2 regions of the Chitinophaga sp. 9-1-y genome follow, and region 2 is predicted to be linked to the other one. Evidence: riboswitches for the same ligand, from Rfam matches in the RefSeq annotation. Region 2 holds a riboswitch; the other holds the start of a gene.
The links. Region 2 has a riboswitch for cobalamin ahead of AC5ZC7_RS05280 (TonB-dependent receptor). Riboswitches for the same ligand answer to the same signal wherever they lie in the genome.
Positions count from the first base shown of each region.

Region 1: linked by a shared signal. The riboswitch ahead of AC5ZC7_RS04380 (DUF5074 domain-containing protein) and the one ahead of AC5ZC7_RS05280 (TonB-dependent receptor) in region 2 are both predicted to bind cobalamin.

Region 1 is NZ_CM197955.1:1,103,307-1,107,454, forward strand. It holds gene AC5ZC7_RS04375 (UDP-glucose--hexose-1-phosphate uridylyltransferase) at 1-172, shown strand, start outside; gene AC5ZC7_RS04380 (DUF5074 domain-containing protein) at 224-1,354, opposite strand; cobalamin riboswitch at 1,540-1,751, opposite strand; gene AC5ZC7_RS04385 (aldehyde dehydrogenase family protein) at 1,924-3,288, opposite strand; gene AC5ZC7_RS04390 (gamma-glutamyl-gamma-aminobutyrate hydrolase family protein) at 3,291-3,995, opposite strand; gene AC5ZC7_RS04395 (iron-containing alcohol dehydrogenase) at 3,998-4,148, opposite strand, start outside.
Region 2 is NZ_CM197955.1:1,316,469-1,320,616, forward strand. It holds gene AC5ZC7_RS05275 (YncE family protein) at 1-496, opposite strand, end outside; gene AC5ZC7_RS05280 (TonB-dependent receptor) at 508-2,490, opposite strand; cobalamin riboswitch at 2,663-2,868, opposite strand; gene AC5ZC7_RS05285 (nuclear transport factor 2 family protein) at 2,935-3,399, opposite strand; gene AC5ZC7_RS05290 (DHA2 family efflux MFS transporter permease subunit) at 3,456-4,148, opposite strand, start outside.

The sequences.
Region 1 (4,148 bases), 210 kb from region 2:
GCATTTCTATCCACCATTACTACGCTCTGCATCTGTGAAGAAATTCATGGTAGGATATGAGCTACTGGCCAGTCCGCAGCGTGATATTACGCCGGAATGGGCAGCTAAGAAATTGCAGTCGCTCCCGGATGTACATTATTCCCTGCTGGAAACAGTAAGTGTTGAACAATAATGGAAAAGGCTGACGATTCCGTCAGCCTTTTCTATTGGTATCTCCTGTGATTTATTCATGAAACACCGGCATAGCAGGGAAATACCAGCCGTTGTAAGTCAATGTTTTTTTCAGGGTAGTAGTGGTAGCGTCGTAAATCAATACGCGGTTGATATTACCGGTCATAGATCCATTGAGGGTAGTCACCACCAGTTCATTTTTTTCTTTGTTATACGCAGCACCGGCGCCATAGAAATACTGACCGGTAGGCAGGGTAATAAATGGCGTAGTTAAAGAAGCAGCGTTGCCAATTACATAACGATATAATTGTGTACCACCGGCAAAGTTATTGTTACGTACAATGTAAATAGCGCTATCCTGTGTAGAAGCACTGATGCCGGCATGACGCCATGCGCCCCATGGAGAAGGCACCGTGAAGCCCAGCTTTATGGCCGTACGGGTCAGGGTTGATGGATCAATACGAACCAGGGAGTCAGCAGTAGTAGCATATACCGCACCATCTTTACCAGCTGCAAAGGCGAGGTTGGCTGCGCCGAATTTTTTTACTACTGCATAAGTACTGCGGTTCAGTGCTACAATACCATCTGTTTGAGATAATACGAAGATGTAGTTGGTTGTTTTCAACATATCGCCGGTATAGCCGGATACGCCGCTTACTTTAGTGCCTACTGCCAGGGATGGTAACGTAACCGGGTATACGCCGTCGCTGGCGCTTAATAAGCCACGGGTACTGTCTACGCCCAGGAAGGCATGTCCGTCGTTGCCAGGCAGGGTAGTAATACGACCTGTTTCTACCATGCTGCCGCCATCGGTCACTACCAACGGACCACCCGCTTTCACTACGATGTATAATTTGTTGTTGAAGAAGGTCGCAAATTGTAAGGTGTTGGAGGCACCACCTAATGCGCCGGTGGGGTTTTCCAGCTGATACACATTCTGCACCAGGCTATCGCCGCTATAGGAATAAAAATGCAGGTCGCCGGTACCATGCCCAAACCAGCCTTCGTTGGCAATAAAGAAACCATTGGCATATTTACCGGTGATCAATGAAGCGGTAACGCCGGTTTTAGCATTGAGATCCAGCTTTTGTAACGGTGATGGGGTGAGTGCATCTTCTTTCTTACAGGATGCCATTAAGAGGACAAACGCTACAAATAAGGAGGACAATAACTGTTTTTTCATATAATAATTGTTTGGATTGATGACATACCTTTCCCTGTCCGGATGATTAGTCCGGAAAAAAAACAACAAATCAAAAAGGCCGATGTTAGTACATCTGCATAAGGCGCCCTGGGGTAAATAATAATTTACACAATAGAATATATGCCGTTAGGCTTACATCCCTGGCCTTTCACCCGAAAGCGCTGAATGATTGCTCACATCTGGCAGGTCTTCTGGCTCTCCTGCTTTTCCGGTAACCTTCCCATCTGCCGGCAGGCAGACAGTGGTATGGAGTATCCGGAAAAAACGATTCATTCGAAAATGAATGCAGGATCACAGCTACGGGGATAGCTCCGGTATTTCACCGGATTCCCTTTTAATCCCGCCTACGGCGGGAACCAATTGTGGATGCAAACGTACGTGAATTGGAGCAGAAAGCAAAAGGCAGAAAGCAAAAGTGCTAAAGCACCTGTAAACAAAGCTATAATAGCGAATGATCTAAGCGTAAATAATATTCGCTTTAATCATTCGCTATTATAGCTTTGTTTACAGGTGCTTTAGCACTTTTGCTTTCTGCTTTTTGCTTTCTGCTATTGCTTCATTTGCCAGGATTTTGTTCTCGTAAAAGCACGCAGTCCCTGATGCGATAGCGTTGCGCCAAAACCAGAATGTTTCCTGCCCGCCCATGGTAATCCGGCGGTAACGCGGTCGCAGCAGTTCCAATAGCCGGTACCGCTGTTCACCTGCGACAGCACATTTTCCGCTCTTTCCTGGCTGTTGGAATATACAGATGCGGTAAGTCCATAGTCTGTTTCATTCATGAGTTCCACAGCTTCTGTATCTGTTTGCACTTTCATGATACCGATAATGGGGCCAAAGCTTTCGTCCTGCATCACTTTCATCTTATTGTGCACGTGCGTGAGGATAGTCGGCTCAAAGAAATTGCCATCATGCTCAATGCGCTTGCCGCCCAGTAGTAAGGTAGCACCCCTGGTAAGGGCATCTTTTACCTGTGCTTCCAGCACTTCCAGTTGTTCGGGCCGGGTTACGGCGCCAAAGTAAACGCCTTCGTCGGTGGGAAGGCCCAGTTTCCACGAGCGCACTGCTTTTACAAATTCGGTTACATATTCGTCGTACACTTTTTCGTGTACGTATATCCGTTCTACCGCGCAGCAGCTTTGTCCGTTGTTGTAGAAGGCGCCATCGGCGGTAGCTGCGGCTACTGCGGCAATGTCGGTGATATCGTCTGTTACATAGAGTGGATCTTTGCCACCCAGCTCCATCTGGCAAGGCACCATTTTAGGTGCTACTTTTTCGTAGATGTATTTGCCGGTTTTGTAGGAGCCGGTGAAGAAGTAGCCGTCAAATCGCATGGTCAGCAGTTCCTCGCCGGCATATTTACCACCGATGCCTACTTTAAAAGCGTTTTCCTCTACACCTGCTCTTTTCAGGAGGTTGTCAATTTGCAAAGCCGTGAGGGTAGCGTATTCAGAAGGTTTGTAGAGCACCCCGTTGCCAGCCAGTAAGGCGGGGATAAAAACGTTAACACCTACCAGGTAGGGGTAGTTCCAGGCAGAAATATTACAGATAACGCCGAGTGGTTCGTACGTTACTTTTTCTTTTAGTGTATCCGTGTTCGTTACCCATTCGTCTGCCAGGTATTTTTCCACGTTGTCCAGCATCCACTGTATGCGGGTTCTGGCGCCATTGATTTCATTGCGTGATTGTTGCAGGGGCTTGCCTGTTTCAGACGTGAGGATGGCGGCTAGTTTTTCGATGTTTTTTTCCAGCAGTCCATTGAACTTGTCAATAATTTTTATGCGTTCGGTCAAAGGCACAGCAGCCCAATGCACTTGCCCTACCCGTAGAAACATGTACTTATCCATCAGCACGTTGGAGGAGTCGTCACGCAGGATTTTAATGGTTGCTCCTGTAGCCGGATTAATAATTTTCATGGTTAATGGTTTCTTACAGCTTGAATAAATTGTGCTTTTATTTTCTGCGAAAGCGGATTTGCTTCTTTGTTGGGCATTCTTTCCGGATGCCATTGTACACAAAGCATAAAGGCTTTGTTGGTTTTATCTTCAAACTCGATGCCTTCAATGATATTATCTGCAGAGGTAGCGCTGATCATCAGGTTGCGGCCCAGGTAGTCAGGGTGAATAGCCTGATGGTGTGCGCTGTTAACCTGCCCGTTGGTGACGCCGGTAATGCTGTGCAGTAGCGTGTTTTCACGGATGGTGACGTCGTGTATTTTATCGGCGGTATCTTTTTTATGGATGTTGTTGGCGGCTTCGCCGATGTCTTCATATACTTTACCACCTTCCAGGATATTGATATATTGTAATCCTCTGCAGATGCCGAGCACCGGGAGGTGCTGTTGCTGCGAGTATTCATAAATCTTTTTTTCAAATGCGTCTCTTTCCGGTGAAAAGTGGTCCGGCTGATGTGGATAGGGAGTAGTGCCGCCGTAATAAGAAGGCAATACATCCACCCCGCCAGTCATCACAAATCCATCGCAGGTGGCAATATCGGGTATGTTATTGTCGATATAAGAGAGGATCACCAGTTCGAGGTCTTCGCCCAGTTCCGCGGGTGTGAACCAATGTTGATAATTGGGGGCGCTGGCTTCCGTTAAACTGATCCCTATTTTTTTCTTCATAGCTACAACGCATTTAAATATAATTGTTTGAAGTCTTTGCGGCTAACTGGTTTAGGATTGTTAGGATGTGCGAAGTCGGCCACTGCCAGGTCTGCGAGCGTATCGATATGTGTTTCTTTTACGCCGATTTCCCGGAGGTGATGCGGAATGTTT
Region 2 (4,148 bases):
TATCTATTTCTGCCACAAAGCCAATGGGCGCGTCGCCATCTATTTTTACAGGACCCGCGTAAGAACTCACATAGGCTTTACCGTTAGCAAACGTGATATAGCGGCAGTTCAGGATATTAATTTGTCCGAGGCGTTTGGTGTCTGCTACGTTCATCACTTCTACCTTGTTGGACACATTGATCACGGCGTATAGTTTGCTGCCATAGATTTGTATATCGTTGCCCACATCTCCCAATTCCTTTACTACAGTGGGGTTTTTTGCCGCGTAAATATTTTTTGTATAAACGCCGTTGGTATAATCGAAGTAGTCGAGGGACGCTTTGTTGCTGCCCATATTGCCTTCGTTCAGCAGGTACATACCTACATAAGGTGCATTAGGTTCAGCAGGTGTTACCGGGGTGAGCGCCGGTGGTACAATGGTTTTTTCTTTCCTGCAGCTCGTGGCCATGCTGATCATGGCGGCTGCGAGTAATATATGTTTTATTGGTTTCATCATGACGAATCAGATTAAATGTTGACCGCTACAATGAAGCGGTAGTTTCTACCCGGCATAGGGTAGCTTTGTACCACTTCATAAAACTGGTTAGCCAGGTTATTTACCTGTGCAGTAACGTGAACGTGTATACGTTTATAGCTGAATTGTTTGCCAAAGGAAATATCGCTGGTATACCAGGCGGGTACGTAGTTTTCTGTTGCATTATCTTTGCCGTTATATCTTTCGCCGGTATAAATAAAGCTATAGTTAGCTTCCCAGGATTTATAATCGGCCCCCAGCAGCAAGGTGCCGCTATGGCGGGGAATGTAAATAATTTGTTGGCCGTAGTAACCATCTTTTGGATTCGTATAATCCAATGCCTGTTGGAAAGTATAGGTGCCTTTGGTATTCAATTGCAGCTGTTGTTTAATTAACCAGCTGCCGCTGATTTTAGCGTCGAGGCCCGTGATTTTTACTTTGCCCAGGTTCATCATTGTCCATACAAACTGGTTTTGTCCGGGTACGGCTACAATTTTATCCGTGACTTCGTTGTAATAGCCATCTACTTCTACGCCGGCGAGCAACAACCATTTATTGGTGAATGTTTTGTTCCAGGTGATGCCGGCGTCGTATTGTGTGGCAAACTCTGGTTTTAACAGGTGGTTGCCGATTTCGGTATAATAGAGGTCATTGAAAGTAGGCATGCGGAAAATGCGTTTGTAAAACCCACGCACTTTCAGGTCGGGTGTGGGTAAGGGCTGCCAGGAAAGAAATACCGCCGGGGTGAATTTTTGCTGATAAGGTGCTGCGGTGTTGACTTTTACCGTTTCATTCACCAGTGTTGCCAGCAGGCTGGCCTGTGCGCTAAACCGTTTGAAATTTACGGCAGATGCAGCGGCAACCAGGGTAGTATACCGGACCGGATAGCTGAAGCTGTCCAGGCTGGCGTTTAGTTTATTCCATTGAAAATCGCCGGAAAGGGAGAGGGTCCACCAGTTGGTGAGTGCATACTGCTGGGCCACGGAGAAATACATTTCGTATTGGTAGTAATGATTATTGGCCGGGAACTGAGCGGTATCCTGTGTTTTGTAATGCGTATAGTCGTAGGCGTATTTGCCATTGAGCAGTATGCTGTAACGGGGTGTAATTTCTTTGCGGAAGGAAGATTGCGCGAAGAAGCTCTGGTCCCGGAGCCGGTCTATGTGACCAAATACGTTATTGACAATAAAGCCGGGTAGCCCCCTGTTGGATTGATAGTAATATACTTTCGTGTTCCATTCGCCGCCTTTGACAGTACCATTGAGACCACCTTCTATTCTTACGGCGTTGATGTCGCTGTTTCTGCGGTAGTCGCTGGTATCATAGGCCAGGTGTTTGAGTGAGTCGTATGTTTTGTAGGTGTATTTATACCGGCCGGTGGCGTTGATCCATTCTGTGCTAAACGAAGCGGAGGTGTGCTCACTGATTTTTTGCTGCCAGAGCAGGGAGGGATTGAAGAGGCCGAAGGAGCCTGTTTTTATCGTTGTTCTTACATGCGTTTTTTCACCGGGGGCAAATTTGGGTTTGAGAGATGTCAGGTAAATGGAGCCTGCGGAGCCAAAGTCTTTGGCTGGTTGGAAGATGTTACTTTTTTGTCCGTTATACAGGGCAATTTCTTCCAGGTTGTCCAGTGAAAATTTACCCAGGTCTACCTGTCCGTTTTGTGCGTTGCCGAGCTCTATGCCGTCGTAGAATACGCCGGTGTGGTTGGAACCCATGCTGCGGATATCCACTGTTTTGAGGCCGCCGATGCCGCCATAGTCTTTGATTTGTACGCCGGAAAAAAAGCGGATAGCATCGGCCACAGAATGTGTGCCCAGCCTGCTGAGTTCTTTTTCCTGCATCTTTTGCCCCGGGCTTATTTCTTTGCCTGACCGGGTTGCGGTAACGGATACCTCTTTGAGATGTTGGGTGGTAGTGGTATCTGCCTGTTGTGCTTTAATGAAAGTGAATGGCCAGATGATAATTAGTATCACGCATAAACATCCCCTTATCAATGAACCCGTTTGTTCAGTGAATTGCATAATTTTTTTGTCTGTTAATATTCCATCAACAGCCTTCGACAGGAGAAAAAATAATTAGGAAAGCGGCAATGTACAGGTGTACTCTGTAGCTTGCTAGTATCCCTAAGCTTCATTCCACGAAAGCTCAAAAATGAGTGGTATGGCAGGTATTCTGACTTATCTCTGCTTCGGGCGACCTTCCCATTGAATGATCAACAGTGGTCATGAGTGATGTGCCTTTGCATTGTAGGAGACTTACAGCAGCGGGACTGTCCGGGATTTACACCTGGTTCCCTTTTAATTATTCACGGCCGGAGTGGACATGAATAAACCATAACGGGGCAAAAGTAGGCTATTATTCTGTTGATACAAAACAGAAAAGTAAACGGGGGAAATGGTTGGTCTTTGCAGGCAATGTTATTTAGCTGCGCTTTCTGCGCCACAATCATCCATTCGTCTGGTGTCTATGATGTACTGGATTTTCCATTTACCATCTAGTTGTACCAGTTGGAAGGAGTTGGCGCCGCAATGGTGAAATTGTTGTTTGAAGTAGAAGCGATAAGGAGTCCACACGGATGCCAGGGTACCATCAATGGAGATGTTGCCGAACTCGATACGTTCATCCGCTGCATTGGCAGGCAGTTTCCCGATGATGGCCGCAAATTCGTCCACGCTGGTGGTTTGTATGTCTTTGCTTTTGGTGGTGACGGACTGGAGCCGGGCATCCGGGGCGAAGCAGGCTTTGAGGGCAACGCTGTCGGCATTGCGCATGGCGGTAAACAGTTGAGTAACCGCTGCTTTCACAGCATCTGTTGGTGTTTGTGCAGATACGGTGAGGGCGGGGGTAATCAATAGGGCGAAGAGGTAAAACAGACGATGCATTTTTTTTATACTAAGATAACGAATTTGTACTGCGGATACATGGCAGTACAAATTCATTAATGATCCATTACCACAACAGGTGCTGCTGCTTTTTGCCTGGAGGAGGCCATCAGTAGGAGGGGGAGTGCTGCCAGGAATATGAGGCCTACCAGCAGGAAGGTGTCGCTGAAGCTGAGCAGGGTACTTTGGCGGGTCACGGTATAGTCCAGCAGTTTGAGTGCTTTGCCGTGGGCGTCTGTAACGGTGGCGCCTTTGTTCAGAAAGAAATGGGTGTATCCGTTGATACGGGCAATGACGGCGGGGTTGTCTGTATGCAGGTTACTCACGAGGTCGGAGCGATGTTGGGCGTTGCGGTTGGCAAGATAAGTATTGACCATGGCGATGCCGAAGGAACCACCGAGTTGTCGCATCATGTTATTGAGTGCCGCGCCTTGTGGGATGTCTGTTAGTGGTAGTGAGGATACGGCCAGGGTAGTGAGGGGGACGGTGACGAGGGCAAGTCCTACGCCGCGCCAGATCAGTGATACCGTGATATCCGCGGCAGTGGCGTTCTGGTTTAATTGCGACATCTGCCAACTGAAAAGAACAAATAGTCCCATGCCGGCTACTATGAGGAAGATAGGCGATACACCCCGTTGCAGTAGTCGCGCTGAAATGATAAGGCCGCCAATAGCCAGGCAGGCGCCGGGAAGCAGCAGCATCCCGGTTTGCAGGGGTGTGAAGTTAAGGAGCCGTTGTGCGAATACCGG